Regions from separate parts of the Janthinobacterium sp. HH106 genome, predicted to be linked through region 4. Evidence: predicted binding sites of a transcription regulator. Region 4 holds the regulator's gene; each other region holds the start of a gene.

Region 1 (7,961 bases), on a different contig from region 4:
GTCGCTGCGGCCGATCAGGCGGCGCGTCTCGCGCATCAGCCGCTCGTAGTGAACGATCAGTTCACCGAGCACGCGCCGTTGTTCCGCGCCCGAGGCGTTGGCGTCGGCGTGCATGCGGCGCGCGGCGGCCAGCGCTGCCGCTTCCACGGTGAACAGGTCGGGCTCCAGGCCGGACTCGGAGATGGCGGCGCGCATGCCCTAGCTGCCCTGCACGGGATGGTCGTGGAAGTCGAGGGCCGTAAAATCCTGCTGCAGCTCCTGGCCGAATTCCAGGATGGTGTCGTCGTCCTCGTCGTGATACCAGTTCAGGCGCACCTGGTTGCCGTCCACGGCCGCCTGGTTCAGGGTGTCGAACAGGGTAAACAGCATCTTCGTGCTGGAGCTGTTGAAGTAGGCCAGCGAGACGTTGACGGTGATGGCAGCTTCGCGGCAGCCTTCCAGATAGGCGCGCACGGCGGCGATCAGCGGACCATAGAAGGCGGCCGCGTTTTCCGGATACGACTCGCCCTTGATCGACAGGGTGTGCTGCTCGAAACGGAAGTCGATTTCGGGCGAACTCGGGGTCGCGGCGATGAACAGTGGTGACGGTAATTGCATATGCTTTCCTGAGTCGGCTCTTTCAAATGATGGCTTTGATGCAGAAGATGGTGTGGCCAGGTTCCTGTGGGTCCTGGACGAATTCGAATTCCAGCGGCTCGCTGGCATCGCGCGCCATGGTGAGAAAACCCAGGCCCGCGCCCTTGCTGTCCGATGGCGCTTCCTCGCGCAGGGCCTTCTTGTAGGCGAGGCGGATTTCTTCCATCGTCATCGTGTGCAGCGGTTCCAGGCGGGCGCGGATCTGCGCCACGTTGTCGGTCGAGACGGGGTTGGCGCACAGCAGAAAAAAGCTGTCGCCGCGCGTGCCGATGCAAAACGAGCCGCGCCGCATCTGCTGGTCCAGCTGCGCATCGGGCGTCAGGCTGTCGGCTGAATAATGCATGATGTTTTGCGACATCTCGATGAACGAGGAAAAGATGCGCCGCCGGGTGGGCCCGGCCGCGCCGGCCGTATCGAGGCGCGCCTTGATGGTTTCGGAAATGGCGCTCACCACGTGCTGCGAGAAATAGCCCACGTAAAAAAAGATGATGTTGCGCTTGCGGGCCACATCCCAAAACTCGTTGAATTCTTCGTACAGCACGTGCGTGCTCCTGGCTAGCCGGTGACCCGGTGTCTTGTTGATAAGGTGGCTCGATGGCGCCCAGACTACAGGCGGAAACAGAAAAAGGTCAGGTCGTCGCGGCGTGGCTGTTTTCCCTGCCAGGCGGCGCTGTCCTGCAGCAGGGCCGCCGCCACGTCGCCGGCCGGAGCGTCGCGCCGCGCCAGCAGCTGTTCGCGCATGCGCCGCTTGCCGTAGGCGATGTCGCGCGCGCCGCCGATCTGGTCGAGCAAGCCGTCGGTGGTGAGGAACAGCAGGCTGCCGGCGGGAATGTCGGGTGTCTCGTTGTGCCAGCAGTAGCCGGCCGGCGTGTCAACGTAGCCCACGCCCATGCGCGCGCCATCGATGGCGCGCACGGCTTCTTCGCCCGGCGCCACCACGTAGAGCGCCAGTTTCGCCCCTGCGAAACGCAGGCTGGCGCTGGCCGTGTCGTAGCATAAAAAGGCGCAATCCATGCCGTCGTTCGAGCCGGCGTGGCCGGTGGCCGCGCCGCTGTCGGCGCCGTCCTGGCCCAGCAGGGTCTTGATGGCGCGGCTGACGGCGCCGATCAGGGCGGCCGGATCGCGCGGCCCCCGTTCGCGCAAGGCCTGGCTCAGGGCCGACGAGGCGATCAGGGTCATGAAGGCGCCCGGCACGCCGTGGCCCGTGCAGTCGGCGATGGCGGCGAACCAGCCCCCTTCGTGGCGTTCGAAAAAGTAGAAGTCGCCGCCGACGACGTCGCGCGGCTGCCATTCCAGGTGCGCGTCGGGCAGGGTGGCGCGCAATTCCGCATCGGAGGTGCGCAGCAGCGCGCGCTGGATCACGCTGGCGTAATCGATGCTGTGCATGATCTGCCGGTTCTTTTCCGCCTGCATGGTGGCCACCACGTTCATCAGCTGCAGGCCGAAGCCCACGCCGGCCAGCGCGCCATCCTCGGTGATGATGAAGCCGTCGGCCAGCGCCTTCTCTCCCGCTTCCACGGCGCGGAAGGTGAGGTCTTCGATGCTCATGGCGCCATCGACGATCAGCGGTTCCTTGTCCATGAAGGCGATGCAGCTCTTCTTGCCGTACACCTCGTGATAAAAGGGCTTGGACATCTGCGACATGAAGATATTGCGGCTGATCAAGCCGATCGGCTTTTGCTGTTCCGTGACGGGCAGGCTCATCATGTCACGCCGTTCCGTGAACAATTCCAGCACGGCGAAGTTGCTGGCGTCGGCCTGCACGGATTCCGTGGGAACGCACAGATCAAGCGCCACGGACGTGCGATAACGGGGAAGATGCAATCGAGAAGCGTTGAACTCCACAGCGGCTACCTTTACATGACGATCGGACCTTTGTTGTCGCGAGAGCAAGGCGACTGACAAACAGGCAATATCATCATGGTAGCCGCTGAATATGACGGCTTGATTACCGGCTTGTCAAAACCGTATGCAAGATGGCTGCATGGCAATCCGTTGCCGGGCTTACAGACGCCTGGCCAGCGCCTGTGCCTGCTCCAGCCAGCGCGCGCGCTGCGTGCCGGTGGAATCGATCATGGGGCCGAAGCAGGCCACCTTGACCGGCTTGACGCCGCAAAATTCCAGGGTCGTCTTGCGCAGCTGGTGAATGCCGGGCATGTGGTAGACCCAGCGGAAATACCAGGGCGGCGTGTCCATCGCCACCAGCAGCTGCGCCGTGCGGCCCTTCAGCAGCTGGGCGGGAAAGGCCTTGCCCGGGCGGTATTTGAAGGCAAAGCCGGGCAGGAAGATACGGTCGACAAAACCTTTCAGCAGGGCCGGCGCGCCGCCCCACCAGATCGGGTAGGCGAACACCAGGTGTTCGGCCCAGCTGATGGCTTCCTGCGCGGCCAGCAAGTCTGGCTCCAGCGGCTGTACCTGGCGGTAGCCTTCATGCAGGTTCTGGTCGAAGTCCAGCTGGCCCAGGCGCAGTTCGCGCACGGTATGGCCTGCGCTGCGGGCCGTGGCGGCGTAGGCCTCGGCCAGGGCGGCGCAGAAACTGTCGCTGGAGGGATGGCCGAGGAGAATTAAAATGCGCTTGGGTGTCGTCTTGGTCATGATGCAGGCTGTCCGTTAAAGAAGAGCTTGCATGCTAAAGCCTGCCCCTGGGGGCAGAGTCAAGCGCGCAGTGTCAGGCTGCCTGCAGTTGCTGGCGCGCCAGGCAGTCGCGGATTTCCGTGTCGATGTCGGCCAGCTGCGCGTCGAGCTGGCGCAGGCGGGCGATATCCTGCCGCACCTGCGCGCGCTTGGCGTCAATGTGCCGCGACAGGGCGGCCCAGTCCGTATCGTCGCCGGCCAGGACGGGCAGCAGTTCGGCCAGGCGGAAGCCCAGGACCTGCGCCTGGCGTATCAGTTTGACCTGCGCCAGGTCTTGCTGCGTGTAGACGCGATAGGCGCCGGAACGGCGCACGTCGCCCAGCAAGCCCAGCGCTTCATAGTGGCGCAAGGCCTTGGGCGAGGTGCCCGCCAGGCGGGCGATTTCTCCGATGTACATGCTTGTCCCTTGTTGAGCTGCGGCGCACGCAGTGTAGCGCAGGTGGCTTGCCAGGCGCTACCTTCCGCGCTGCCTCAGGAGGCTTTGCGCGGCGGGACTTTCTTCGCCGTGCACTCGGCGCAGGTGCCGTACAGCGACAGCGCGTGCTCGTGCAGCACGAAGCCCCGTTCGGCGGCGATCTCGTTCTGGCGCAGTTCGATGCCTTCGTCGACGAATTCATCGACCTTGCCGCAACCCGTGCAGACCAGGTGGTCGTGGTGCTGGCCTTCATTCAGTTCGAACACGGCGTGGCCCGATTCGAAGTGCCGGCGAAACAGAATGCCGGCCTCGGCAAACTGCATCAGTACGCGGTAGATGGTGGCCAGGCCCACGTCGATCTTTTCAGCCAGCAAGAGTTTGTAGACATCGTCCGCACTCAGGTGCTTGATCGTGCCTTCCTGGAACAGCTGCAGAATCCGCAAGCGGGGGATGGTCACTTTCAAGCCCGATTCACGCAGTTCCCTCAATATATCCATGTCTCCCATTCCTTTTTGTAGTCGCTGAGCGAGGTAAGCCATTATATCGCAAATGATAATCATTACCATTCTCATGTGTGCACTGGAAATAGTATGCTGCAGGGGCCGGCGGCAATCCAGTGACATCGGCGCAAGTAACCATTGCGCGGCGCGCAACTTGTCTCAGCATTGCGCGGCTGGCTGGCCGCTGAAATAGGGGACCTTGCATCGGTCACGCTGCATTGCCGCATTTTCTTGACTTGGGCAAAGGAAAAAATCCGTCTAGTGATGCCATCTAGCACTATTTGATGTGGATCAAAGTTTTTGTTGCACTGCACTCTTAGACTTCGCAGCGTTACTTAACGACAAAAAGAGGGAACTAGAATGAAAAAGTCCGCAACTGCAGCAGCAATCGTCCTGGCCGCCATCGGCGCCTTCGCCGGCAACGCAATGGCACAGGAAAGCCCATGGCTGGTCCGTGCCCGCGCCGTGCACATCGATCCGGCCAACAAATCTGCTCCTGTTGGTGGCGTCGGCGCATCCGACCTTATTCACGTCAGCAGCAAGACGATTCCTGAAATCGATATTTCGTATTTCTTCACGCCTAACATCGCTGCCGAGCTGATCCTGACGTATCCGCAAAAGCATGACGTTACCTTGTCCGGCACGAAGATCGGTACTTTCAAGCATTTGCCGCCGACCCTGTCGCTGCAATACCACTTCATGCCTGAAAAACAGTTCAGCCCATACGTAGGTGCCGGCGTGAACTACACGAATATCTCGGACGTGAAATTGCTGAACGGCGCAGGCCGCCTGGAGCATGACAGCTGGGGCTACTCGCTGCAAGCCGGTGTCGATTACAAACTGGACAAAAACTGGTCGCTGAACTTCGACATCAAGAAAGTACAGATCCGCAGCGACGTACTGGCCGGCGGCGCCAAGATCAGCGAAGTCAAAGTCGATCCTATCCTGATCGGCGTAGGCGTGGGCTACCGCTTCTAAATAGTGATGGCGCCCGCAAGGCGCGGACAATAAAAAAGGACGGCCTTGGCCGTCCTTTTTACGTTTGGTGCACGCTGTTTATTTTTTCAGCGTCTTTTCCAGCGCCAGCTGGTAGTCCGTCTTTTCGTAACCGGCCAGGTATTTGTTCGTCGCGTCGAGGAAGGCGCGCGAGCGGTAGGCCGCTTCCAGGTCCTTCACCCATGGCTTGGCCTTGTCGGCCGTGCGGATGGCGACCAGGTTGATGTAGCTGTCCGAGATCTTTTCCACGGAGAGGGCCGAGGTCAGCTTCATGCCGGCGGCCAGGGCGAAGTTACCGTTCACAAAGGCGTAGTCGGCGTCTGCCAGCGAACGTGGCAGCTGCGCCGCTTCCAGCGGCACCAGTTTCAGCTTCTTCGGGTTCTCCAGCACGTCGCGTTCGGACGCGCGCAGCGGGTCGACGTTCGGTTTGAGCTTGATCCAGCCCATCTTGGCCAGCATCACCAGCGCGCGCGCCTGGTTGGTCGGGTCGTTCGGCATGGTGATGGTGGCGCCGTTCTTCACGTCGGCCAGGGTTTTCTGCTTGCCGCCGTACAGGCCGATCGGCATGGTCGGCACGGTGATCAAGGAGCTCAATGGCAGCTTGTTATCGGTGGCGAATTTGGTCAGGTAGACGATGTGCTGGAACACGTTGGCGTCCAGCGACCCTTCGGCCAGCGCGTAGTTCGGCTGCACGTAGTCGTTGAATTCCACGATCTTGACCTTGTAGCCCTGTTTTTCCAGGATAGGCTTGATGCCCAGCTTCAGCTGGTCGGAATACGGGCCGGAGCTGGTGCCGATGACGAGTTCTTTCGGGTCCTTGGCGTGGGCGGCGGTGGCGAAGGCCAGGCTGGCGGCGGCCAGGAGCAAATTACGGCGAAGGTGGTTCATGCAGGTCCTTGTTTCTGAATTTGAATTAACGTTTGTCGAGGCGCTTGGCGATGCGCGTGCCGGCGAACTGGATGGTTTGCACCAGCACGATCAGGATGGCCACGGTGGCGACCATGATGTCCGTCTCGAAGCGGTAGTAGCCGTAACGGATGGCCAGGTCGCCGATACCGCCGCCGCCCACCACGCCGGCCACGGCCGAATACGACAGGAAGCTGATCGACAGCACGGTCAGCGCCAGCACCAGGCCGGAGCGCGCTTCGACCAGCAGCACGCGGAAGATGATCTGCATTTCCGACGCGCCCATGGCGTGCGCCGCTTCGATCACGCCGCGCGGCACTTCGCGCAGGTTCTGTTCCACCAGGCGCGCCAGGTAGGGAATGGCGGCGAACGACAGCGGCACGGCAGCCGCCAGCGGGCCGATCGAGGTGCCCGCGATGATGCGCGTAAACGGCGTCAGGGCGACGAGCAAAATGATGAAGGGGAAGCTGCGCACGGTATTCACCAGCCAGCCCAGGATCGTCGACAGGGGACGGTTTTCCAGCGACTGGCCTTCCGAGACGAGGAACAGCAAAATGCCCAGCGGGCCGCCGATCAGGATGGCGGCGGTCAAGCCGATGCCCAGCATGGTCATGGTCTGGCCCAGCGCCACCCAGATTTCCGGCAGCAGCTTGACGACGTTATTGATCGATTCTTCAAACATGTGTTGCATCCTTCCATGCGGTGGCTTCAAACGCTTCGGTGCCGTAATACGCCAGCTCGCGTCCCAGCGCCGTCTTGCGCGGAGTGGCCGTGTCGCTCAAGTCGAATTGTTCGGCGATGGCGCCGTTTTCCACGACGGCCACGCGGTTGCAGATGGCGCCCAGCACCGACAGCTCATGGCTGACGATGACGATGGTCACGCCGAGGCGCGCATTGATGTCGCGCAGGGTGTCGAGCAGGGCGCGCGTCGTTTCCGCGTCCAGCGCGGACGTCGGCTCGTCGCACAGCAGCACGTCGGGGTGGCTGGCCAGGGCGCGGGCGATCGCCACGCGCTGCTTCTGCCCGCCGGACAATTGCGCCGGATAGCTGTGCAGCTTGTCGGACAGGCCGACCAGCGCCAGGCATTCCTCGACTCTGGCGGCGATCTGCTCGCCCTTGGTCGTGCCATGGATTTTCAGGGGGAAGGCGACGTTGTCGAAGACGCTGGCGTTTTGCAGCAGATTGAATTGCTGGAAAATCATGCCGATATTCTGGCGCGCGTCGCGCAGCTCGCTCTTGCCCAGGCGGGTCAGTTCGCGCCCGGCCACGGTAATGGTGCCGCTGTCGGGGCGCTCGAGCAGGTTAATCAGGCGCAGCAGGGTCGATTTGCCGGCGCCGCTCTTGCCGATCAGGCCGAAAATATCACCGGGATAGACTTCCAGCGTGACCGATTTGACCGCGTGGAATTGTTCGCCCTTGGGCAGCGCGAAGGTCTTGTTCGCGCCATCGATGCGAATCACCGGCGTACGGTGTGGTGTGGTCATGCAGTGTTTCCTTTTTTATTGGACCGTCACAGGCGTGCTTGCAGGGGCCAAATCGCCCAGCCTGTTACGTCGGTTGCGTAGTATACCTCCGATCGTGTTATTACTCCTACGACAGAATCTTGCTTTGAATATGCAAATAATGTCTATGCGACTGTTTTCAAGTGAAAAAAGCGGAAAAGCGGCGTTCTTGCCGAATTTAATCGCGCCGATGGGCGTGGCGGAACCGCATCTTGGTGAAAAGTTCGACGCGCCCTGTGCAGGCATCGCGGTGATTTTATGTGCGGTTCGGCTCAGTTGCCGTTTTTTCGCCGCAGGCACGGCCGTTTACTGCCTGCGATTGTCCTCTTCACGGGCAGATTCTGCTCCGCTGGCCGCAGGACCTTCGGGACG
Region 2 (7,961 bases), on a different contig from region 4:
ACGCGCGAGTTGTTCTTGCTGTTGCCATTGATGGCGGCGGCGATTTCCTGCGGCGTCAGGTTGCCGTCGGCATCCTTGTCAGCGGCGCTCAGGTCGATGTCAAAGCTGTTGTCTGCGGTGACGGGGGCCAGCGGATCGCCGATCCGCACGGCCAGCGTGCCGCTGCCGGCGGCGGGGCTGCTGGCGAGGCCGCTGTACGAAGTCTGGCTGGCTGTGGCCAGTTGCTGTACGAAAAAGGAATAGCTGCCGGCAACTGCCGTGGCATCGGCCGTGCCGCTGCCATAGGCGGTATTGCTGAATGTGGCGGACTGGCTCAGCAGCGACTTGCTGCTGCTGCTCATGGTCGTCATCGTACTTTGGAAGGCGCTCATGGCCAGCTTCAGGTTGTTCAGCGCCGCGGCCGTGGTGTTGGCCAGTGCGGTTTGCTTAGTCAATTTGTCCTGCTGCGCCGCGACCGACTTGGTAGCCAGGTTTTTTGCAGTGACGAGCGGATCGTATTGCGGTGCAGTAATTACGTTTGCCATGCCAGACTCCTGAATAAAGGGATATACCGGTACAAGGCGACCCCCATTCCCGTTTTGTGAAGTTTTCCTGAAAGAAACTTACACCAACCTCATTTTACCTGTCCGCGGAACCAGAATTGCGTCGCCAGCTCGTCTTGCCGCTTGGCATCGACACGTTGTTGCTCATTTGCAACATGTTTTTGTTTTTGCGTCAGCACCTGGTCCAATACTTCGCGCTTGGCCCAGGCCGTATTGAGCGCGCGTTGCGAGACGGCCATGTTGGCCTCGTGCAAATGCAGGTCGGTACGGTGCTGGTCGGCCATCTGCATGACGGCTTGCTTGAAGTTGCCGCAATTGACGGACAGGGCCAGGGGCAGGGCGCCGCTGGGGCCGCTATCCGTGTACAGACCCGTCAGGCGCTCCAGGTTTTTCTGGTAGCGCTCGCGCACGGCCGTCTGCGCCGCCATTTCGCCTTGCAGGCGTTCGACTTCGGTGCTGCGCAGGCCGACCAGGGTGGTCAGGTTGCGGATAGTATGCGCGTCGCTCACGTATGCTCCTAGGCCATGATCTGTTCAAGTTGTTCGATGCACGGCCCCATCGGCGCCTCTTCCTTGGTGCCCTGGCACAGGAAGGCTTCGATGGGCGCGTGCAACTGCACGGCGCGGTCGGTGATCGGGTCGGCGCCGGGCACGTAGGCGCCCAGCGGGATCAGGTCGCGCACGCGCGCATGGCGCGCCATCGACGCTTTCAGCGCGCGCGCCGCCTGCATGTGGGGGGGCGTGATCACCTGCGCCATGCAGCGGCTGATCGAGGCGGCGATATCGATGGCGGGGTAGTGGCCCCGCTCGGCCAGTTCGCGCGTGAGCACGATGTGGCCGTCGAGAATCGCGCGCGCCGTATCGACCACGGGGTCCTGCTGGTCGTCGCCTTCGGCCAGCACCGTGTAGATGGCGCTCATGCTGCCTTCCGGGTGGGCGCCGTTGCCGGCGCTTTCCACCAGTTGCGGCAGGTTCGAAAACACGGACGGCGGGTAGCCGCGCGTGGCCGGCGGTTCGCCCAGGGCCAGCGCCACTTCGCGCAAGGCCATCGCATAGCGCGTGAGCGAGTCGACCAGCAGCAGCACGTGCTTGCCCTGGTCGCGGTAATGGGCGGCGATCGAATGGCACAGTTCGGTGGCCATGATGCGCATCAAGGGCGATTCGTCGGCCGGCGCGATCACCAGCACGGCTTTTTTCAAGCCTTCGGCGCCCAGCGATTTTTCCACGAATTCGCGCACTTCGCGGCCCCGCTCGCCGATCAGGCCGACGACGACGACATCGGCCACGGTCTGGCGCGTGATCAGGCCCAGCAGCACGCTCTTGCCCACGCCGGAGCCGGCCATCAGGCCCACGCGCTGGCCCTTGCCCAGGGTCAGCATGCTGTTAATCGCCCGCACGCCCACGTCCAGCGGTTCGACCACCGGTTGTTTCTTCAGGGGATTGATCTTCGGCGGCGTCACTTCCAGGATGTGTTCGCCGCCGAGGCGGCCCAGGTCGTCGATCGGCTCGCCCAGGCCATTGACCATGCGGCCCAGCCACGACGGGCCGATCTGCAGGCTGGCCTTGTCGGGCAGGGGCAGGACTCTGGCGCCCGTGGTCAGGCCCGTGGCCTTCTTGAACGGCATTAAATACGACAGTTTTTCGCGGAAGCCGACGACTTGCGCATCGAGCCATTCGCCATTGACTGTTTCAATTTGACAACGCTGGCCCGTGTGCAGGCGGCAGCCGGCGCTTTCCAGCAGCAGGCCGGAGGCGCCGACCAGGCGGCCGGTGGGGGTCGCGACCGGGATGTCGCCGATCTCGAAGCTGCGCAGCGTGTCGGCGATCATGCAGGCGCGCCGTGGTCTGCGTGTTCGGCGGCCAGCGCCAGGTGGCTGCTGACCTGCTCCATGCAGGCCGACAGGCGCTGATGGCAGCCCGCGTCGACTTCATTGTCGCCGGCCTTGATGCGGCATTCGCCCGCGTCGAGGCGCGCGTCGGCGATCAGGTTCCAGCGCTTGGCGCGCTTCGGATCGAGTTCGCTGATGCGTTTGAGTTCTTCCGGATTGAGGAAGACGTCGATTTCCTCGCGCGTGGGCGGCATCGAGGCCAAGGTCTCGTCGACCAGGGCCAGCAATTGCACCGGCTGCAGCGCCAGTTCCGCGCGGATCACCTGGCGCGCCACCTTGGCCACCAGGTCGACCACTTCCTTGCGCTGCGCTTCGCGGTAATCGGCGCGCACTTTCTTCAGGTCGCGCAAGATGGCGTCGACGGGGCGCGCCAGGCGGTCCAGCGCCACCAAGGTTTCATTGCGGCCTTCTTCGCGGCCCTGCGCCATGCCATCGCTGCGCCCGGCGTCGTAGCCATCCTGCTGGCCTTGCACCAGGCCCACTTCGTAGCCGTCGCGCTGGCCCTGCTCGAAACCTTCCGAGACGGACGCCTGCCACTGGCCATCCGTGTCCTCGTTGGAGGCACGCTGGCCGGCGGCGATGAATTGCGACAGCGGCGGGAAACGATACGAGCGGAAGTGTTTCATTCGATCACCGCTTCGGCAAACAGTTGCACTTCGATCTCGCCCGCATCGGCGAGGCCTTTGACGGTGGCCATGATTTCCTGACGCGTCTGTTCGATGCGCGACAGGGGCACGGGGCCGGAGCGGCGCATCATGTCTTCGAAACTCTGCGCCTGGCGGCGCGGCATGGTTTTCAGCACGGCGTCGCGGATCGACGGTTCCGCGCCCTTCAGTGCAATCGCCCACTGTTCCATCGGCACGTCTTCCAGGATGCGCGTGAGCGTGACATCGCTCTGCGTGGCCAGGATCAGGAAGTCGTACATGCTCAGTTCGATTTCCGACACGACGTCCGGGTCGTGCGCGCGCAGCAGTTCGACCAGCGCGGCGCGGTTGCCCGGCATGCGGTTGAGAATCTCGGCCGCCTGGCGGATGCCCTCGACGCTGGTGCTTTGCGTGTCGAGCGCGCCCAGGCAGCGGCCCACCAGTTCGTCGAGCTCGACCAGCAGGTCGCGGTCGATCTCGTCCAGGCGCGCCAGGTTCAGCAAGACCAGGTCGCGGCCTTCGGCGGGCAGGGCGTCGAGGATCTGGCCGGCCAGCGCGGGCGGCAGGAAGGCCAGGAACACGGCTTGCATCTGCACGTGCTCGTTGACGATGTATTCGGCCAGCCATTTTGGCGAGGCCCATTGCAGGCGCGCCATTTTGGGGCGGATGGCGTCGCCGTAAATGTTGTTGAGCACGCTATTTGCGATATCGCTGCCCAGCGCCATGTCCAGCGAGCGCTTCAGGTAGCTGCGCGAGGCGCCGTGCACGCCGCTTTGCTGGCGGTAGTCGTCGAAGAAGGTCTGCATGGCCGTTTTCACGGATTCGACCTTGATGCCGCTCATGCGCGACATCACTTGCGTGACTTCCAGCAATTCTTCGCGCGACAGGCAGCGCAGCACATTGGCGGCCTGTTCTTCGCCGATGCTCAGCAGCACGATGGCGGCCTGTTCCACTGGGTTCAGGCTGGCGCTTTCGTATTCGGCGCCGTCGGAGGGATTACTGTTGTTGAGTTCGGCCATTTTTCTGCATCCATTGTTTGACGACTTCGGCGACACGCTCGGGTTCTTTTTCCGCCAGCACTTTCAGGTGGTCGACCATCACGTCGACCGCCGAGCCTGGTGGCGGCAAGTCATAATTTTCCAGCAGCGGCACGACCGGCATGGCGTTGCCGGCGGCGGCTTCGCCCTCGAGCGCCAGCGGGCTGCCATTCACGCCCAAGGCCGGCGCGCCGGCGGCGGTCACGCCATTGGCGCCGGCGGCGGCGTTGCTGCCGCCCAGCGCCAGGGCCGGATCGAGCTGTTTCAGTGCCGGCGGCGCCAGGCGCGTGGTCAGCAGGCGCAGCAGCGGACGCAGGATCAGGAAGTAGCCGAGCACGGCACCCAGGGCGTACAGCAGCCAGCTGCTGAAATCGACGACGGTGTCGCGCTCTTCCCACCATTGCGCCACGGGCGGCTTGGCAGGGAAGGCCAGCGCCGTCAGGCTCAGGCTGTCGCCGCGCTGGGCGTTGATGCCCAGGCCGCTGTTGAGCATTTTTTCGATATTGCCCAGTTCGGCTGGTGTCCAGCCCGTTTTCGGGTTCGGTGCGGCGGCGCTGTTGAGGACGACGGCGACGCTGAGTTTTTCCAGGCGGCCACGGCTGCGCTTGATCTGCGTGATGCTGCGGTCATACGCGTACTGGCGTGTGGTGGCGTTCTTGCGGGCCGTGCCGTCGTCGGACGGCTTCGGCGCGCCATCGGCGGGTGCGGCACCGGCGGCGTCGGCCGGTGCCGGCACGGCGGCCGCTGGCGGACGGTTCGACAGGCTGCCGGGAATGCCGGCCACGGTGCGGTTGCGTTCCTGCTCTTCGCGCATCGCTTCGCTCGTCACTTTCGGCGCTTCGCCGTATTTTTCCAGCGTTTCGTCCACGCGGTCGTTGTTCACGGCGGCCGTCACGCTGAGCTTGAAGTTGTCTTCGCCGATGACGGGACCGAGCAAGCCCGTGACGTTGCGGCGGATTTCATCCTGAAAGCGTTTCGCGCCTTCATTGCCGGCGGCCGACGCATCGAAACCGTCCGTCAGGTCGACGTGCGAGGACAGCAGGTTGCCGCCCTGGTCGACCAGGCTCACGCGCGTGGGCGCCAGGCTGGCGACGCTGCCGGCCACCATGTTGATGACGGCGGCGATCTGTTCCGGCGCCAGGGTGCGGCCCGGTTTCAGCGCCACGACGATGGAAGCCGACGATTTGTCGCCGTCGCTGGCGACGAACGACGTCGACTTGGCAATCGACAGATGGACGCGCGCCGAAGCGATCGCGTCCATCGTCATGATGCTTTGCGCCAGCTCGCCTTCCAGGCCGCGGCGGAAGCGCACGTCCTGCACGAATTGCGATACGCCCAGCGGGTCATTCTTGTCCATCAGTTCCAGGCCGGCCGGCAGCTGCGCCGTCACGCCCTTCGAGGCGAGCAGCATGCGTACCTTGCCCAGCATGGCGTCGGGCACCAGCACCTGGCCGCTGTCCGGATGCAAACGGTAGGGGATGTGCTCGGCGTCCAGGGTGGCCATCATGTCCGTCACGGCCACTTTTTCGCGCGCGCCAAACACCGGCTTGTAGTTGGCCTGGTCGCGCCAGGCATACATGGTCACCATGGCGGTGATGCCGATGGCCAGCACGACGATGGGAACCAGGTTTTTCAGCAGGGCGGGCGGGATGGCGGGCTGGGCGCCTGGGCGCCAGCGCGCAAATGCGGACTTCATGGTGGTAATCACTTGGGGTAACTTTCGCTGGGAGGCTGGGCGTGGATCAGGACGTGAAGATTACAGAGGCAGTTTGATGAGTTCGTCGACCGCGCCCATGACCTTGTTGCGCACTTGCATCAACATGGAAAAGGACAGGCTCGCTTCCTGGCTGGCCAGCATGGCGCCGACCATGTCGTCGCTCTTGCCGCTGTCGACGTCGCTCATTTTTTGTGCAGCCATGCGGTCGTCGCCGTTGACCTTGCCGATGGCGTCTTTCATGCTTTGCGCAAACGAGAAGCTGGATTGTTCCGGTGCGCCGAACTGGGCGGCCGGCGCGATGCTGGCGCCCAGGGCGCGCGCGTCATTGCTCAGTGCTGCCAGATCGGCCTTGATCAGACCTGCGAGTTCGTTGCTCATCTTGCCCTCTACTTTCAATATGCGGTGACGTATCAATCAGAAATTACTGGTGTTGCCATTCCGGCAGGCATTACATCCAATGCCATCTTGCCTGGCCCAATTGACAGGGCCCATCAGTTTTATCAGTTGCCACACCATCCGCTCAAGCAGATTCAACAAACCCGGCAGAATCGCGCCGAATGATTTACATGGCCATGATAACTAATAATTATCTGATAAAAGTTTCTTCTGGTGGCAATAAGAGGGACTGGAAACTGCCATAAAAACCGGAATCAGGTAAGCGGAATGGCGCACTGCAAATCACTTTTTTCTCGCTATAAGCTTACCTCGAGGCAACTATAAAGTAAAGAGAGGATTGCCTCAAGGAATATTGATACATGGCAATATTTTGCTTTTTCATGTATTGTTCAGCACCGTAGTCATCCAGCATGCGATACGATGCGCAATCGTTTGCTCGCCGGCCGGCCGGTTGGCAAGGCCAAGATGATGCTGTATTTAATTTCGGGCGATCCGTATAATTTGTTCTGCCACCGCAATACCGACATGACCACTACATGACAATCATTACCAAGACAGATCAAACTGCGCGCCATCAAGTCCTCGATTCCTGTCTGCTTGGACGTCCTGTCCATTTGCTGCATGTATTCGGCGCCCAGCTGCGCGACGACCTGGCCGTGGCCCTGCGCCAGCCGATGAGCCGGCGCTACTGGGGCAATTTCCAGATCGATGCCGTGACCTTGTCGCGCGTGGAGAACGAGGACAGCGCGAATCGCTGGCTGAGTTTTTCCACGCCGGCCGGTCAGCCGGGCTTTGCGCTCGAACGGCAGATCCTCTTGAGCGTGCTGAACTATCGCTACGGTAGTGCCGGCGCCAAGGGCGCGCTGCCCGATCCGGCGCAAGTGCGCGTGACGGCCACGGAAGAGCGCCTCGCTGTGGTGCTGGGACAACAGTTGGTGAACAGTTTGTTCACGCGCATCCACAAGAATCTGCAAACCCTGGGCAAGAGCAGCGACATCGACACCAGTGCCGAGGTGGCCGTGCAGTCCGGCGTGCACCCGGCGCGCGGCAGCTGGATCGTCACCGTGTCGCTCAGCGACGTCGAAGCGGGGCAGAGCGGCCAGTTCTGGTTCTCGCTGGACAAGCGCCTGATGGCCGATGTGTTGCGCGGCCTGTTGCCCGAACGCGCGCAAGCGAAGAAAGCCTTGCGCGGCAGCGTGCGCCCGCTCGCGTCGCGCCTGCAAGTGACCCTGGAAGGCCGGCTCGTCAGCAAGCAGATGCAGCTGGGCGCCTTGTTCGACCTGCGCGTGGGCGACGTGATTCCCGTCAGTCTGAGCCGTACTGACGTCATGCTGGACGACTCCCGTTTATTTACAGCGGCTGTTTCCGAACACAAGGGCAAGCTCTGTTTAACCTCATTTGAAGATGTCGAATAATATGAATATGACCGATACCAACCAGAGCGAAACCCTGCTGGAAGACCTGGGCGATGACATGATCATCGACCAGGGCGACGTTGCCGACGTGGCCAGCACCCGCGCGCGCCGCGACATTCCGCAGATGATGCGCAAGATTCCCGTCACCCTGACCTTGGAAGTGGGCTCGGCCCGCATTTCACTGGAAGAGTTGATGGCCATCGGCCCGGAAAGCGTGATCGAACTCGACATGCTGGCCGGCGAACCGCTGGTGATCAAGGTCAATGGCACGCCGATCGGCCGTGCCGAAGTGGTGGTGGCCGGCGAGAACTATGGCCTGAAA
Region 3 (7,961 bases), on a different contig from region 4:
CGACGCCTTGCTGCAGTTCTTTGAGGGCAAGATCGCCAAGTGGTGGACGCCCGACGACGTGCTGTTCATCGACGCCTTGCCCATGGGCGCCACGGGCAAGATCCAGAAGAACAAGCTGCGCGAGCAGTTCAAGGGACACCAGTTGCCGGGGATGTAAGGCAAGCTAGGCCGCTCGCGGCAGCGCCGTCTCCAGCTTTTCCAGCAAATGATCGCACTGGAAGACGGACAGGGTCTGGCGCTGCGCATCCGTGCCGATGTCGATCATTTCATCCATTTCGCTGCGCAAGTCGTCGTGCTCTCCCGTGCGGATGATTTGCGGCGCCGCAAAGCGCTGGCTGTCGGAAATGGTCATGATGTTGTCGACGTGGTCGACAAGGAAGCCGTAGCGTTCGGCGCCCCGTTCCACGATCAAGATCTTGCCGCTGCTGGCGTCCGGCAGGGCCGGCATCGCATACAGCTGGCGCAGATCGATGATGCTGATCATTTGCTGGCGCAAGTTGAGCATGCCGAGCATGCAGGCCGGCATCCCCGGCGGCGTGGTGATGGCGTGGCTGAAATCGATGATTTCGCGCACTTGCCCGATTTCCACGGCGAAGCGGGTTTCCACTGTAAACGTAATGTAGACGCGGCGCCGCGCCTTGTGCGTGGCGGCGCCCATTTCCGTGTCGGCCGGGTACAGGCGCGCGTGGCCGTCGCGCATCTCGACGATCTCCGCCTGCGACAGGATGTCCTTGTGGTTCAGGAAAATGATGTCGCCCAGGCCCTCTTTCGTGATGCAGCCGGCAAACATGGCGGCGCGCGCCTTGCTCAGCAGGGGAATCGGCAACACCTGGTCGCCAAAGAAATGCACGATGCTGTCGACGGAGTCGACGAGGAAGCCCACGGTCGTGCCGTCGAGGCGCACGACGATGACGCGCTGGTCCGGCGTGGCTTCCCTGGCCGCCTTGTCGTACGCAGGCGCCTGCAGCAGGGCGCCGAAGTCGACGACGGCCACCTGGTTGCCGCGGAAATGCATGCGCCCCAGGCACAGTTCGTTGTTCAGCAGGGAACTGTGCAGTTCCGGCACCTTGATGATTTCCTGGATGGCCAGCATTTCGAAGGCAAACGTGGCGCCGGCCGCATGGAAGCTGACGCATTGCCGGCGTTCGCTTTGCGCATGGTAGCGGGCCGTGCTCAGCTTGGCGCCCGTCGCCTGCAGCGCCAATACGTGGGGCACGTTTTCGATGCGCAGCAGGGCGTGCGGGTCGAGTATCTGCAGCAGGCGCGCGCCGCCATCGAGCAAAATCGTGCCGGCGATGACGGCCTGGCTGTCGCCGGCCGCATATTGCAGGGCGCTGCGCGCGCTGGCGGGCACGCGCAGGATTTCGCCCGTATCCTGGAAGACGATGCCGATCAGTACTTGCTGGAAATCGAGGATGGCGATCTTGTCCGTGGCCACGGCGCGCGGCGCATCAGCGCGGAACAAGCGCCCCAGGTTGACCACCGGAATGACGCTGCCGCGCAAGGTGAACATGCCTTCCAGATACGCGGGCGACAGGGGCAGGGCCGTGACTTTCGCGGGGTAGTTCACCACTTCGCGGATGCAGCTGGCGGGCAGGGCGAATTCATCGCCGCCCAGGTGGAAGGAGCCGAACAGTTCGGCGGCCGTGTCGCTTGCGCCATGGGCCTGCAAGCCCGTCGCTTCATGCATATCCATATGCGCCTTCCTTGCGTGGAATCCATTCGGGTGGTGCCACCACCTCGGTGACGGCGTAGCTGTGCCGGGCGCAATCGATCAGCAACTGGCGGCCGTGGCGGCCTCCCAGCGCGCAAAAACTGACGTGCAAGCCGCACTGGGCCAGGTATTTTTGCGCCGCCTCCGCGTTTTGCCGGCCCACCTGCAGGCGGCCATGGACGTGGGCGGGGCCGAACATGCTGGCGCCGCCTGCCAGCACCACCTCGATATCGGCATAATCGGCCTGGCGCACGCCCATCAGGCGCAGCAACGAGGGCACGGCCTGGCTCACATAACGGGCGCCAAGGGCATGCCCGGCACCGGGCGCTTCCGGCAGCAAGCAGTGGGCCAGGCCGCAGCAGGGGCCGTTTTTCCAGATGAAGCCGATGCCGATACAGGAGCCGAGCAAGGCTTGCAGCTGCTCTCCATGCGTACCGACGCTAAGTTGCCCCATGCCAACATGTTGCGGCGCCAGGCCATGTTCGATGATGATGCTCATGCGCTGCCCGCCTTGTAAATCATGGGAAATTCGAACTGATAGCCGGTACCGAGGCGGGCGATCGTTTCCGACTCGCCCAGGATCAGCCGGCCTTCATCCTTGAGACTCAGGCGCGTCTGGCGCAGCACGGCTTCCTGGTGCTCCGCGTCGAAATAAATCAGTACATTGCGCAGGAACACCAGGTCGAATTGGCGCGCCGGGCGCAGCGCTTCGAGCAAGTTATGCTGGGCAAAGCTGACATGCTGCCGCAGCTCGTCGTTGACCTTGACGCCATATGGCGCGGGCGAGAAATATTTGCGCAGCAAGTCCGGGTGCGACAGCCGGATGCGCTCGACGGAGCGCCCGCTGTACTGGCCGGCCTTTGCCGCCGCGAGGATCTGCTGCGAAATGTCGCTGGCCAGGATCTGATAGCGGAAGGCGGGCACTTGCAGCTTGAATTGCTCGCACAGCATGGCGATCGAATACAGCTCCTCGCCACTGGCGGCGGCCGCCGACCAGATGGCGAGGCAGCCGTCGGGATGGGCGCGCGCCCAGGCGGGCAGGTAGCGGTCGCGGAAGTAGTCCCAGACCTGCGGCGTGCGGAAGAACAGGGTGTCGTTGGTGGTCACCAGGTCGATGAAATGGGCGACCTCGTCGCGGTCGCTGGCCACCCGGTCCAGGTACGCCTGGTAGTTGGTCAGGGACAGCGCATGCAACCGTGGCTGCAAACGCCGTTCCAGCAAGACGCTCTTGCGCGCGGTCATGGCGATGCCCGTATGCTGGCGCACCAGCGCGATCAGCGTCGTCAGCACCTCGGGCGTCAAGGTGGCCGCGTGGCTCATGGCCTACACCACGAAGCCGGAGACAGTCTGGTTCAGGCTGCCCGCGCGCTCGTTCAAGCCATCCGTCGAACGGGCGATGCTGTCGCAGTTGGCGGCCGACTTTTCCGTTTCCTCGGCGATGTACTGGATCGCCGTCGACACTTCGCGCGCCGTCAGTAGCTGCTCGTTGGCCGCCTTCGAGATATCGGAAATGGCCAGCGTGGTCTTCGCCACGCCCGAGACGATCTTGTCGAAGGCGTCGCTGGCCTGGCGCGAAATCTCGCTGCCGGTGGACACCCGCTTGACGGATTCGTTGATCAGCTTGGAAATTTCCTTGGTCGCCTGCGAGGAACGCTCGGCCAGCTTGCGCACTTCGTCGGCGACGACGGAAAAGCCCAGGCCGTGCTCGCCCGCGCGCGCCGCCTCGATGGCCGCATTGAAGGCCAGCATGTTGGTCTGGTTGGCGATTTCGCTGATGACCTTGACGATTTCGCCGATGTCTTCCGACGAGCGGTTGATCAGGTCCATCGCCTCGATCGATTTGGCGACGGCGCGCGCGCCCGATTCCGCTTCCTGCTGCGTGGCTTTCGCCAGCGAATCGGCGTTCGAAGTGTTTTCCGCGATGGAATTGATGGAAAACGTCAAGCCGTCGATGGAGGCGTTCATTTCTTCCACCGTGGCCCCCAGCGCCTGCGTGCCCACGGCTACGCCCGTGGCCCGTTCGGCGATCGTGTGCGAAGCCTCGGCAAAGCCGTTGGCCGCCGATACCACGTTGCCGATGACGCCGCGCAAGTCGACGATCATCTTGCTGATGCCGCCGGCCAGCAAATCGATCGGTTCGTCGCCTTCGGGCACGATATGGCAGGTCAGGTCGCCTTGCGCCGCGCGCGCCACCGAGTCGAGCAGGGCATTGACCTTGCGGCTGTCGTTGGCGGCCTTGGCCTGGATGCTGTTTTCCAGGTTCACCTGGTCCGTGATGTCGATGGCGAACTTGACCACTTTATACGGCTTGCCGTTCAGGTCGAGGATGGGGTTGTAGGTCGCTTGTATCCACACCACCTTGCCATGGTTGCCCAGGCGCTTGTAGCGGCCCGCGTCGAATTCGCCCCGGTTGAGTTTTTGCCAGAATTTCTTGTACTCGGCGCTGCCCGCATACTCGGGCTCGCAGAACATGCGGTGGTGTTCGCCCTGGATATCGCTCAAGTCATAGTCCATGACGGCGAGGAAATTGCCGTTGGCTTCGAGCACCTTGCCCTGCATGTCGAATTCGATCACGGCCTGTGCCTTGCCGATGGCGCTGACCTTGCCTTCGTATTCGGCATTGCGCTTTTTCAGGGCCGTCACATCGCTGGCGAACTTGACTACCTTGAAGGGGCGGCCCTCCGCGTCAAAGATGGGGTTGTACGAGGCATTGAGCCAGATTTCGCGTCCGTCCTTGGTCACGCGCTTGTATTCGCCTGCGTCGAACTCGCCCTTGCCCAGTTTTTGCCAGAACTGCGCGTACTCCTCGCTCTTGGCGTACTCGGGCTCGCAAAACATGCGGTGGTGCTTGCCTTCGATCTCGTCGAGCGTGTAGCCGACGGACTTGAGGAAATTGTCGTTGGCGCGGATGATGGTACCGTCGAGCCGGAACTCGATCACGGCCTGGGCCTTGCTGATGGCGTCGATCTTGCCTTCGTAATCGGCGTTGCGGTGCTTGCTGGCCGTGATGTCGGTGGCGAACTTGATGACTTTATACGGTTTGCCGTCCGCGTCGAGGATGGGGTTGTAGGAAGCGTTGATCCACACTTCGCGGCCATCCCTGGCGCGGCGCTTGTATTCGCCCTGGTCGAATTCGCCGCGTGCCAGCTTGGCCCAGAAGTTGGCGTATTCCGCCGTTTTTACATACTCGGGATCGCAGAAGATGGCATGGTGCTTGCCTTGCACCTCGGCCAGGCTGTATCCGACGACACGCAGGAAATTGTCATTCGCATGCAGGATGGTGCCGTCGAGTTCGAATTCGATGACGGCCTGGACACGGTTCAATGCAGTATTTATCGCTTCTAAGTCCAGATCCTGCGTGGGGCTGACATGGCTGGCTGCGTCCATAGTATGTCCTTCGATATGAGAAGAGGAATGGGGGCGATAAGGCTGCTGTTATTATTTTTCTGCTATCCGTATAAGGCAAAAATGTCATTGCATCGGCCGTGATTTGGTGATAATCGGTGAGAATGTGCGCAATGAACTGCCGCCCATGTTTTTTCTGCGCTTGGCCTATAGGAGATAAATTGTAGAGTATTGATTTGAATCAATAATTTTATTATTCCCCAGCGTCTGGCGAAAAACAAGGGGAGGGAATAAATAATGTAAGAATTGTCGTAATTACCCCATGCCGGCATATCACAAACGCATTCCTTCGCATAATAAAACGACGTTATTATTATTGTGGTTTTGTTATTTGAATGAATATCCAATTGATAGCTTCTGCCGGAGTTTGCTGCTTGTAGCAGAATCGATCCGCAAACGATGTTGTACCATGGCGTAGCATGCTGGCGGCCGTGCGCACTGTACAAAAATAATACGAGCGTTCTTTTATGCGGTATAGTAAAGCTTCATCCCTTGCAACCACCTCATACGTTGAGCAAAACCAATAAGGAAGAGACATGAGTGCTGAATATCAAGTGAACGGCGCCGTTGCCGTCATTACCCTGGCCAATCCGCCCGTCAATGGTCTGGGCCTGGCGACGCGCACGGCCGCCGTGGCCGGCATCCGCCAGGCGCTGGAGGACGAGTCCGTCAAAGCCATCGTCATCACGGGCGCCGGCAAGGCCTTTTCGGGCGGCGCCGATATCAAGGAATTCAATTCGCCCAAGGCGCTCACGGAACCGACCCTGCACACCCTGATCAACGTCGTCGAACAGTCGACCAAGCCCATCGTGGCAGCGATCCACAGCGTCTGCATGGGTGGCGGCCTGGAGCTGGCGCTCGGTTGCAACTACCGCGTGGCGGCGCCTGGCGCGCAGATGGCCTTGCCGGAAGTCAAACTCGGCATCTTGCCGGGCGCGGGCGGCACGCAGCGCCTGCCGCGTGTGCTGGGCCTGGAAATGGCCCTCAACATGATCGTCTCGGGCACGCCCGTGGCGTCCGAAAAACTGGCCGGCACGGCCCTGTTCGACGAAGTCATCGCCCCCGGCGCCGACTTGCTGGCCGCCGCCGTGGCCTTCGCCACGAAGATAGCCGACGTGCGCCCGCTGCCGAAAGTGCGCGAGCGCAAGGTCGATTACCCGAACCATGAAGCGTTCCTGCAGTTTTCGCGCAATACCGTCAAAGCCATGTCTGGCCCGTTCCCCGCACCGCTCAAATGCGTCGATGCCGTGGCGGCCGCCGTGACGATGAAATTCGACGATGGCTTGAAGTACGAGCGCGAACTGTTCATGCAGCTGGTGCAGTCGCCCGAATCGAAAGCCTTGCGCCACGCCTTCTTTGCCGAGAGGGTCGCCAGCAAGGTGCCCGATGTGCCGTCCGATACGCCCGTGCGCACGATCGCCAGCGCGGCCATCGTGGGCGCCGGCACCATGGGCGGCGGCATCGCCATGAACTTCGCCAACGCGGGCATTCCCGTGATGCTGCTGGAAACGAAGCAGGAAGCGCTGGACAAGGGCCTGGCCACGATCCGCAAGAATTACGAAAACACGGTCAAGAAGGGCAAGCTGACGCAAGAGAAGGCCGAGCAGCGCATCGCGCTCGTTTCCGGCACGTTGGCGTATGCCGACATCGCGCAAGCCGACATCGTCATCGAAGCCGTGTTCGAAGAGCTGGGCGTGAAGGAAACCGTCTTCAAGCAGCTTGACGCCGTCATGAAGCCGGGCGCCATCCTTGCCTCGAACACGTCCACCCTGGACCTGGACAAGATCGCCGCCTTCACCCAGCGCCCGCAGGACGTGATCGGCACGCATTTCTTCAGCCCCGCGAACGTCATGAAGCTGCTGGAAATCGTCCGCGGCAAGGAAACGGGCAAGGACGTGCTGGCGACGGCGCTGGCGCTGTCGAAAAAGCTGAAAAAAACGGGCGTCGTCTCGGGCGTATGCGACGGCTTTATCGGCAACCGCATGATCGAGCAATACAGCCGCCAGGCCGGCTTCCTGCTGGAAGAAGGCTGCTTGCCAGAGCAGGTCGACAAGGCCGTCGAGAAGTTCGGCTTCGCCATGGGCCCGTTCCGCATGGGCGACCTGGCCGGCAACGACATCGGCTGGGCCATCCGCAAGCGCCGCTACGTGGAAAAGCCGGACGTCACGTATTCGAAGACGGCCGACCTGCTGTGCGAAATGAAACGCTATGGCCAGAAGACGGGCGCCGGCTGGTATGACTACAAGGCGGGCGACCGCAAGGCGTATCCGTCGGAACAGGTGAATGCGATGATCGTTCAGCATTCCGCCGACATCGGCGTGACGCGGCGCAAGATCAGCGACCAGGAAATCGTCGAACGCCTCGTGTATGCGCTCGTCAATGAAGGCGCGCGCATCCTGGAAGAGGGCATCGCCCTGCGCGCCTCGGATATCGACATGGTGTATCTGACGGGCTACGGCTTCCCGCTGTTCCGCGGCGGCCCGATGTTCTACGCGGACACGGTGGGCTTGCCGAACGTGCTCGATACGATCGCCGGCTACGCCAAAGGCCGCCACGGCGAAGCGTGGACGCCGGCGCCCCTGCTGGTGAAGCTGGCGGGCGAGGGCAAGGGTTTCAATAGCTAAGCCGACGCCAACAGTATTGTCGGATTACGCGCGGCTTTGCCGCGCTAATCCGACCTACCCGGCTCTTGAGCCCTCGTAGAGGCGTAGGTCGGATTAGCGGCGGCACGCCGCGTAATCCGACACCACCACGGACGCCAGCAAGCATGTTTACTTCTTCTTCGCCACCATCTTGACCGCCTCGTTGACGATGACGGGGTTGTCTTTCTGGATGTAATAGC
Region 4 (7,961 bases):
ACAAGGACTGGCTGTATGGCGGTGATCCCGACATCATCAAGACCACCATCATGCACGGCCGCAATGGGCAGATGCCGCCGATGGGCGCCGCGCTCGGTTCCGAAAAAGATGTCGAGAACGTGGCCCATTACGTGCTGAGTCTGTCCGGTTCCACGTCGGACCCCGTCAAGTCCGTGCTGGGCAAGGCCAAGTTCGGCGCCTGCATGGCCTGTCACGGCGCCGATGCGAAGGGCAACCAGATGCTCGGCGCGCCTAACCTGACGGACAAGATCTGGCTGTACGGCGGCAGCGCCGATACCATCATGGAAACCGTGCGCAAGGGTCGCAACAACACCATGCCGGCCTTCAGCGACTTCCTCGGCGAATCCAAGGTACACGTGCTGTCGGCGTATGTCTGGAGCCTGTCGAATCCCCAGACGCCCGTGAAATGATGTAATGGAACCTCAAGTCATCAAGATGTATGCGGCCCGCGAGCAAATCTACCCTCGCGAGGCCAAAGGACGCTACGCTACCTGGCGATGGGTATGCGTATGGCTTACCCAGCTCGCGTTCTACGGCTTGCCGTGGTTGACCTGGAATGGCAGGCAAGCCCTGCTGTTCGATTTGACCACGCGCAAGTTCTACATTTTCGGCGTCGTGCTGTGGCCCCAGGATTTCATCTATCTGGCGGCCCTGCTGATCATCTGTGCGTATTTGTTATTCCTCGTCACGGCCATTGCCGGGCGGGTGTGGTGCGGGTTTTCTTGCCCGCAAACGGTATACACGGAAATCTTCCTGTGGGTCGAACGCCGCATCGAGGGCACGCGCAGCGCGCGCATGGCCCTCGACAAGCAGGGCCCCTCCGTGCGCAAGGCGTTCAAGAAGACGGCCAAGCACCTGGTATGGGGCGCCATCGCCCTGTGGACGGGCTTTACCTTTGTCGGCTACTTCACGCCGATCAAGGAACTGGCGCGCGAGGTGACCACCCTCAATTTCGGTCCCTGGGAATGGTTCTGGGTCTTGTTCTACAGCCTGGCAACCTACGGCAACGCGGGCTGGCTGCGCGAGCAGGTGTGCAAATACATGTGCCCCTACGCGCGCTTCCAGAGCGCCATGTTCGACCAGGACACCCTGATCATCACCTACGATGCCAAGCGCGGCGAACCACGCGGCGCCATGAGCAAGAAGGCCGGCAACAACGACAAGCTGGGCGACTGCATCGATTGCACCCTGTGCGTGCAGGTGTGTCCGACCGGTATCGATATCCGCAACGGCCTGCAGTATGAATGCATCGGCTGCGCCGCCTGCGTCGATGCCTGCAATACCGTGATGGACAAGGTCGAGCGGCCGCGTGGCCTGATACGCTACAGCACCGACCATGCGATGGAAAACAACTTCAATTCGAAGCAGATCCGCCAGCGCGCCATGCGCCCGCGCGTGCTGATCTACACGTCCATCCTGGCCCTGATCATCATCGCCGTGTGTACGTCGCTGGCCCTGCGCACGCCCCTGAAAATGGACGTGATCCGCGACCGCGGTTCGATGGGACGCGAGGTGGAAGACGGCATGATCGAAAACGTCTATCGTCTGCAGATCATGAACACCTCGGAGCAAAGCCAGCATTTCAAAATCAGCGCATCCGGCTTGCCGGGCCTGACCTTGCTGACGCGCGACGAAGTGACCTTGCAGCCGACGGAAACGCTGGGCTGGCCGATCCGCCTGCGCGTGCCGCACGGCGTCGGCGAGAAGGGCTCGAACAAGATTGCGATCGAATTGCACTCGCTGGACGACCCGTCGCTGCACGTGCGCGAAAGCGCGGTGTTCATCGTGCCGCGCTAATGCAGGAAGGCCGGTCCCCGCATGGGGGCTGGCCGTATACCAGAAACACAGGAGAAATACCATGTCCGACAGTCTGAAACTGCAACCTCCCGTTGCCCCCTGGTACAAGCATCGCTGGCCATGGCTGCTGATGATCGGTCCCGGCCTGTCCGTGGTCGTCGGCAGCTTCATGGGCTATATCGCGTTTACGCAGCCCGATGCGCTGGTGGTGGGCGACTATTACAAGCAGGGCAAGGCGATCAACCAGGATTTGAAGCGCGACACGATCGCCAGCGACCTGGCCATGGATACGACCCTGTCGTATGACGTCGCTGCAGCGCGCCTGAGCGGCTCCGTGCACAGCTTCGGCAAGGCGTACCAGGGGCCTTTGCAGCTGCACCTGGCGCATGCGACCCTGCCGGAAAAGGATATCAAGCTGCTGGTGCAGCCCGATGCGGCCGGCAATTTTTCCGTGGCGCTGCCGATGCTCGAGCGCAGCCGCTGGCAAGTGCTGGTGGAAAACGACAAACGCGAGTGGCGCCTGTCCGGCATCTGGACCTGGCCCGTGCAACGCAGCATCGCGCTGCACGCGGATGAAGAGCTATAACGTACAGCGCCGGGAAAAAACCGTAGCGAGCGGCAGTGATTTGTGGCTGAGAAGCACAGCTGTGCTATAGCACAGCGAGCATCGCAGGCCGCAAAGCACGACGCGCAGCAGGTTTTGACGGTGCTGTTACTTGCAGACGTCGGTGCCGGCTGTAATAGCTTTTAACTTGGCCGGCTGCAAGATCTCGATCTCGCGGTTGGAAACGCGCAGCCAGCCTTCCTTCTTGAATTTCGACAATAAACGGCTGACGCTTTCGATGGTCAGGCCCAGGTAGTTGCCGATTTCCTCGCGCGACATGCGCAACTGAAATTTGCTGGCCGAATAGCCGCGCGCTTCATAGCGCGACGCCAGGTTGACGATAAAGGCGGCAAAACGCTGCGTCGCCTGCATGTTGCCCAGCAACAGCATGACACTTTGCTCGCGCGTGATTTCCTGGCTCATCATGCGGTGGAAATGGCGCAGCAGGGTCGGCATATTGCCCAGCAATTGTTCCAGGCTGGAAAACGGGATTTCACACACTTCACTGTCTTCCAGCGCCACCGCATTACAGTGGTGACGGTCGGCGCTGATGGCGTCCATGCCCAGCAGTTCGCCCGCCATCTGGAAACCCGTCACCTGCTCTTCGCCGCCCGGATTGATCTGGTAGGTCTTGAAGTGGCCCAGACGGATCGCATACAGGTTCTGGAACGAGTCGCCGATGCGGAACAGCGAAGCGCCGCGCACGATCTTGCGGCGGCGGCCGATGATCTGGTCCAGTCTGTCCATGTCGCCCACGTCGAGGCCCATCGGCAGACACAATTGATGCATGCTGCAGGTCGAGCATCGCGCACGCAACGCTTCCACGGTCACTGTGGGCGAGGTTGGAGTGAGTAGCGCTTCAGTCATGTCGGTACCTTTTAGAAAATGCAACAACAAGTTTACTGCATACAGGGTTGCCGTGTGCCAATTTCACCGCAATTTCGCTGAATAAACGACGTTCCGACTTTAATTATATGGCAACATCGTCAAAAGCCCATGCGGAGAGGGCAATTTGCGTGGCGGCGCTTGCCAAGCTGGGGTATTGATAGGAAAATTCCTGACAGCATTATCTGCCGCCTGTGCCGCCCGGTACTGAAAAGGAAATCATGAAGCCTCTCGGCATCAAAGCAAAAGTCGCGCTGGCCACCAGCCTGACCTCGATCGCCATGATCGCGCTGGTCACCATGATCCAGGTGCAGCACATGCGCGACGATTTCACCAAGGTACTGTTGAGCCAGCAGTCGTCCCTGATCAGCCGCACCGCCGCCGAGCTCGACGACAAGCTGGGCATGCTGCTGCAGATCGTCACCCTGACGGCCCGGCAGCAGCCGCCGGAACTGATCGCCCAGCCCGCCCAATTGCGCGAATACTATTCGCGCCGCTCGATGCTGGTGCTGTTCGACGACGTGCTGGTGCTCGACGCGCACGGCGCCGTCGTGGCCGACATGCCGGAAGTGGCGGGGCGCGCCGGCATCAACGTCGCCGAGCGCGAGTATTTCCAGACCGTGCTGCGCACGCGCCAGCCCATGATCACCGAGCCGATGCTGGGCAAATCGAGCGGCATGCCCATCGTGCAGATGGTCGCGCCCGTGCTGGGCGCCGATGGCCAGGTGGCCGGCGTGGTGATCGGCGTGCTGCGCCTGTACAAGGATAACCTGCTGGGGAGGTTGCGCTCAGAAAAGATCGGCAAGAGCGGCTATTACTTCGTCCTCACGCGCGGCGCCGTGCCGCGCTATGTGCTGCATCCCGACACCAGCCGTTTGCTGCAGCCGCGCCTGCCGAACGCCAACCTGACGACCACCCGGCTGCTGAAGGACGATGGCGAAGGCACCATGGTCAGCACCAACAGCCGCGGCATCACGGCCGTCAACAGCTTCAAGCGCCTGAAATCCGTAAATTGGCTGCTGGCCGCCTCGCTGCCCCTCGACGACGCCTTCGAACCGTTCGACGGCGTGCTGTACCGGTTGGTGCTGTGGAGCATCCTCGCCTCGCTGCTGGCCGCAGCCGTGCTGGGCTGGGTCACCGTGCGCCTGCTCTCGCCGCTGGTGCGCCTGCGCGACACCCTGCAGGCGCTGCGCACCAGCGGCAGCCGTTTCACTCCCGTGCCCGTGCAGCAGCGCGACGAGATCGGCGAGCTGACGGAAGCGTTCAACGGCCTGATGAGCGAGCGCGACCGCTTGCAGCAGGAGCTCGAATCGCGCGCGGCGGAGCTGGAACAGGAGCGCGACCGGGCCGAGGCGGCCAACCGCGCGAAGAGCGATTTCGTGGCCAACATGAGCCATGAAATCCGCACGCCCCTCAATGCCGTGCTGGGCATGGTGTATTTGCTGGGCAATACCAAGCTCGATACGGAACAGCGCAAGTATCTGACCATGGTGCGCGTGGCGGGCCAGTCGCTGCTGGGCATCCTCAACGACGTGCTCGATTATTCGAAGATCGAGGCGCGCCGCATGGAATTGTCGCCCGTCGAATTCGACCTCGACGAAGTCATGAACACGCTGGCCACGACGATGACGATGAATGCGGGCGAAAAGGAGCTGGAACTGGCGATTGCCGTCGAGCCCGACGTGCCGCGCCGCCTCATGGGCGACGCCCAGCGCCTGCAGCAGATTCTCGTCAACCTGGCCGGCAATGCGATCAAGTTCACCGAGAGCGGCGAAGTGGTGGTGGCCGTCAGCCTGGCCGAGAAGGACAACGGCCGTGCCTGGCTGCGCTTCGAAGTGCGCGACACGGGCATCGGCATGACGGAACTGCAGCAACAGCAGCTGTTTGCCGCGTTTTCGCAGGGCGACCAAAGCATCACGCGGCGCTTCGGCGGCACGGGCCTGGGCCTGGCCATCAGCAAGCAGCTGATCCACATGATGGGCGGCGACATCGCCGTCGCCAGCAGCGAAGGCAAGGGCAGCCGCTTCTGGTTCAGCGTGCCGTTCGAGATGCTGGCGCAGCCGGCCGAAACGCGGCGCACGCCCACCCTGGGCCAGCTGCGCCTGCTGGTGGCCGACGACAACCGCACCACGCGCGAACTGATCGTCAAGCTGATCGAGGCGTGGGGCTGGCTGGCCGACGAAGTGGACTCCGGCTTTGCCGCTATCGAACTGTACCGCGAGCGCCTGGCGCAGCAGCAGCCGTACGACGTGGTGCTGGCCGACTGGCACATGCCCGTGATGGACGGCCTGGCCACGGCCAAGGCCATCCGCCAGGCAGCCAGCGGCCAGCGCCAGCCCATCGTGGTGATGGTCAACGCCTTCGCCCGCAACCACCTCGAGGAAATCTCCAGCGCGGCCGAGGCCGATGTCGTGCTGATGAAGCCCATCACGGGCTCGAGCCTGTTCGATGCCCTGCACCAGGCGCTGATTACCAAGCACGACGGCGGCGAGCAGCGCATGCTGCAGCAGCCGCTGGGCACGGAACTGGCCGGCGTGCATTTCCTGCTGGTGGAAGACAACCATTTGAACCAGGCCGTGGCGCGCGGCATCCTCGAACACATGGGCGCCACCCTCGACGTGGTGGGCGACGGCTTGCAGGCCGTGGAACGGCTGCGCACGGAAGCGCTGCGCTACGACATCGTGCTGATGGACATGCAGATGCCCGTCATGGACGGCTTCAGCGCCACCCACATCATCCGCACGGAACTACGCTTGAGCCTGCCCGTGATCGCCATGACGGCCGGCGTGCTGGCGTCCGAGCGCGAGCGCTGCATGACGGCCGGCATCAGCGATTTCATCGCCAAGCCCGTGGTGGTGGAAGAGATGATGGAAGTGATCCTGCGCCACCTGCCCAAGCGCCCGCCAGTGCAGACGGCGGGGCCGGCGCCCGTCGCCGATGAGGAAGTGTTTTCCATGGCGCCGCTGATGCGCGTGATGGGGCGCGACGCGAAGGGGCGCGGCGTGCTGCGGCGCATGGTGGAAGACGCGCTGAACAAGGGCATGACGCCCATGCGCGATGCCGAAACAGCCTTGCAGGCAGGCCGCCACAGCGACGTGGCGCGCATCCTGCACAGCGTGCGCGGCTCCGTCGGCACCCTGGGCACGAAACGCCTGATCCGCACCGCGTTCGCCACCGAGGAAGCCATCGATGCGGGCCGCCTCGACGAGGTGCCAGCGCTGCTGGCGCAGACGGCGCAGGAACTGGAGCAGGCGCTGGCGGCGGCGGCCGATTGGTTGTCCAGGCTGAAGGATTAAGCCTGCAACGTAAAACTGGGGTCAGGCCCCGGAACCTTGTCGGATTACGCGCTTGCGCGCTAATCCGACCTACCCCATTTACGCCGGCACGCCCAGGATCACGCTGGACGCCTTGAAAATCGCCGTCACACTGCTGCCGATCTCGATGCCCAGCTCGGTGCTGCTCTGGTTGGTGATGATGGCGGCGATCGTGCCGCCGCGTGGCAAGTCCAGCACCACTTCCGTGTTGACGGCGCCCGTCTGCACGCGCGTCACCAGCCCGGCCAGCTGGTTGCGTGCGGAAAAGCGCGCGCCTGCGCTGTCGGCCACGAGGATGATCGACGATGCCTTGATCAGCGCAAACGCTTCCGCGCCCGGCACCAGGCCCAGGCTGGCGCTGCTGCCTTGCGTGACGATGGCCACGATGTGCTGGCCACCGGGCAATTCCAGCGTGACTTCGTCGTTGACGGCGCCCTGTTTCAGTTCGGCCACCTTGCCCAGGAATTGGTTGCGTGCCGTGGTTTTCATGGCCATTCTCCGTATGAGTAAAAGATCGTCGGCGATGCCTTCGGCCTGGCTGCCCAGCTGGCGCAGGTAGCGCGCATGCTCGCGCTCGATGATGCGGAAATTGTCGACCAGCTGGCGTCCCCGTTGCGTCAGCCGCGTGCCGCCGCCGCCCTTGCCGCCCGTCAGGCGTTCGACCAGCGGCTCGCCGGCCAGGTTGTTCATCGCGTCGATCGCGTCCCAGGCCGCCTTGTAGCTCATCTTGACGAGCTTGGCCGCCTGCGTGATGGAGCCGCACTCGGCGATGGCGCCCAGCAATTCCACCCGGCCGGCGCCACCCAGGTGCTCGCCTCCCACCGTCATCCATACCGAGCCTTGCAGGCCGATTTCCGCTGCCGCTGATTTATCCAATGCGTTCACCCAATGCCATGTGTTCTTCCCTGTTATCGATCTGTCCGTCGCGCAAGTACAGCACATGCTCGCCCAGGATGCGCGCATCTTCCGGATCATGAGTGATCAGGATCATGGGCACGTCCAGGCGCTGCTGCCACTGGCTCAGTTCCAGGCGCATTTTGACACGCAGGGCCGGATCGAGGGCGGCGAACGGCTCGTCGAGCAGCAGCGCGTTCGGCTCGGCCACGAGCGCCCTCGCCAGCGCCACCCTTTGGCGCTGGCCTCCGGACAACTCGTCGGGAAACTGGTGCGCCAGTTCCTGCAAGTGGAAGGCATCGAGCCAATGCTCGACCGTCTGCAATTTTTCGCGCGCACGCGGATTGAACCAGCCGCGCGCCAGGCCGAAGCCCACGTTCTGGCGCACCGTCAGGTGCGGGAACAGCGCGTAATCCTGGAACAGGTAGGCGACATTGCGCTGCTGC

The links. Region 4 encodes FNR, which switches genes on or off when oxygen is low (the NO sensors DNR and NnrR bind a similar motif). Its sites were predicted from a motif close to TTGATNNNNATCAA; they were not measured.
Region 1: a site for FNR is predicted at 4,467-4,480, ahead of JAB8_RS16310 (OmpW family outer membrane protein). Genes of this name have one in related genera too.
Region 2: a site for FNR is predicted at 6,577-6,590, ahead of JAB8_RS07470 (FliM/FliN family flagellar motor switch protein). Genes of this name have one in related genera too.
Region 3: a site for FNR is predicted at 5,291-5,304, ahead of JAB8_RS03565 (PAS domain-containing methyl-accepting chemotaxis protein). Genes of this name have one in related genera too.

Annotation. Positions count from the first base shown of each region.
Region 1 is NZ_LRIC01000041.1:1,697-9,657, reverse strand. It holds gene JAB8_RS16345 (GGDEF domain-containing protein) at 1-195, opposite strand, end outside; gene JAB8_RS16340 (DUF1987 domain-containing protein) at 199-597, opposite strand; gene JAB8_RS16335 (SiaB family protein kinase) at 620-1,177, opposite strand; gene JAB8_RS16330 (SpoIIE family protein phosphatase) at 1,243-2,460, opposite strand; gene JAB8_RS16325 (NAD(P)H-dependent oxidoreductase) at 2,641-3,231, opposite strand; gene JAB8_RS16320 (MerR family transcriptional regulator) at 3,305-3,667, opposite strand; gene fur (ferric iron uptake transcriptional regulator) at 3,742-4,182, opposite strand; gene JAB8_RS16310 (OmpW family outer membrane protein) at 4,546-5,163, shown strand; gene JAB8_RS16305 (MetQ/NlpA family ABC transporter substrate-binding protein) at 5,242-6,069, opposite strand; gene JAB8_RS16300 (methionine ABC transporter permease) at 6,095-6,769, opposite strand; gene JAB8_RS16295 (methionine ABC transporter ATP-binding protein) at 6,762-7,571, opposite strand; gene JAB8_RS16290 (YbaN family protein) at 7,896-7,961, opposite strand, start outside.
Region 2 is NZ_LRIC01000014.1:18,555-26,515, forward strand. It holds gene fliD (flagellar filament capping protein FliD) at 1-524, opposite strand, end outside; gene JAB8_RS07440 (flagellar export protein FliJ) at 614-1,051, opposite strand; gene fliI (flagellar protein export ATPase FliI) at 1,060-2,370, opposite strand; gene fliH (flagellar assembly protein FliH) at 2,367-3,056, opposite strand; gene JAB8_RS07455 (flagellar motor switch protein FliG) at 3,053-4,093, opposite strand; gene fliF (flagellar basal-body MS-ring/collar protein FliF) at 4,071-5,807, opposite strand; gene JAB8_RS07465 (flagellar hook-basal body complex protein FliE) at 5,868-6,206, opposite strand; gene JAB8_RS07470 (FliM/FliN family flagellar motor switch protein) at 6,761-7,639, shown strand; gene JAB8_RS07475 (FliM/FliN family flagellar motor switch protein) at 7,641-7,961, shown strand, end outside.
Region 3 is NZ_LRIC01000002.1:659,256-667,216, reverse strand. It holds gene JAB8_RS03585 (3-(methylthio)propionyl-CoA ligase) at 1-157, shown strand, start outside; gene JAB8_RS03580 (chemotaxis protein CheW) at 164-1,696, opposite strand; gene JAB8_RS03575 (chemotaxis protein CheD) at 1,683-2,213, opposite strand; gene JAB8_RS03570 (protein-glutamate O-methyltransferase CheR) at 2,210-3,034, opposite strand; gene JAB8_RS03565 (PAS domain-containing methyl-accepting chemotaxis protein) at 3,038-5,101, opposite strand; gene JAB8_RS03560 (3-hydroxyacyl-CoA dehydrogenase NAD-binding domain-containing protein) at 5,656-7,743, shown strand; gene JAB8_RS03555 (alpha/beta fold hydrolase) at 7,891-7,961, opposite strand, start outside.
Region 4 is NZ_LRIC01000012.1:129,764-137,724, reverse strand. It holds gene ccoP (cytochrome-c oxidase, cbb3-type subunit III) at 1-431, shown strand, start outside; gene ccoG (cytochrome c oxidase accessory protein CcoG) at 436-1,818, shown strand; gene JAB8_RS06685 (FixH family protein) at 1,880-2,404, shown strand; gene fnr (fumarate/nitrate reduction transcriptional regulator Fnr) at 2,531-3,289, opposite strand; gene JAB8_RS06675 (response regulator) at 3,529-6,603, shown strand; gene JAB8_RS06670 (TOBE domain-containing protein) at 6,682-7,449, opposite strand; gene JAB8_RS06665 (ATP-binding cassette domain-containing protein) at 7,490-7,961, opposite strand, start outside.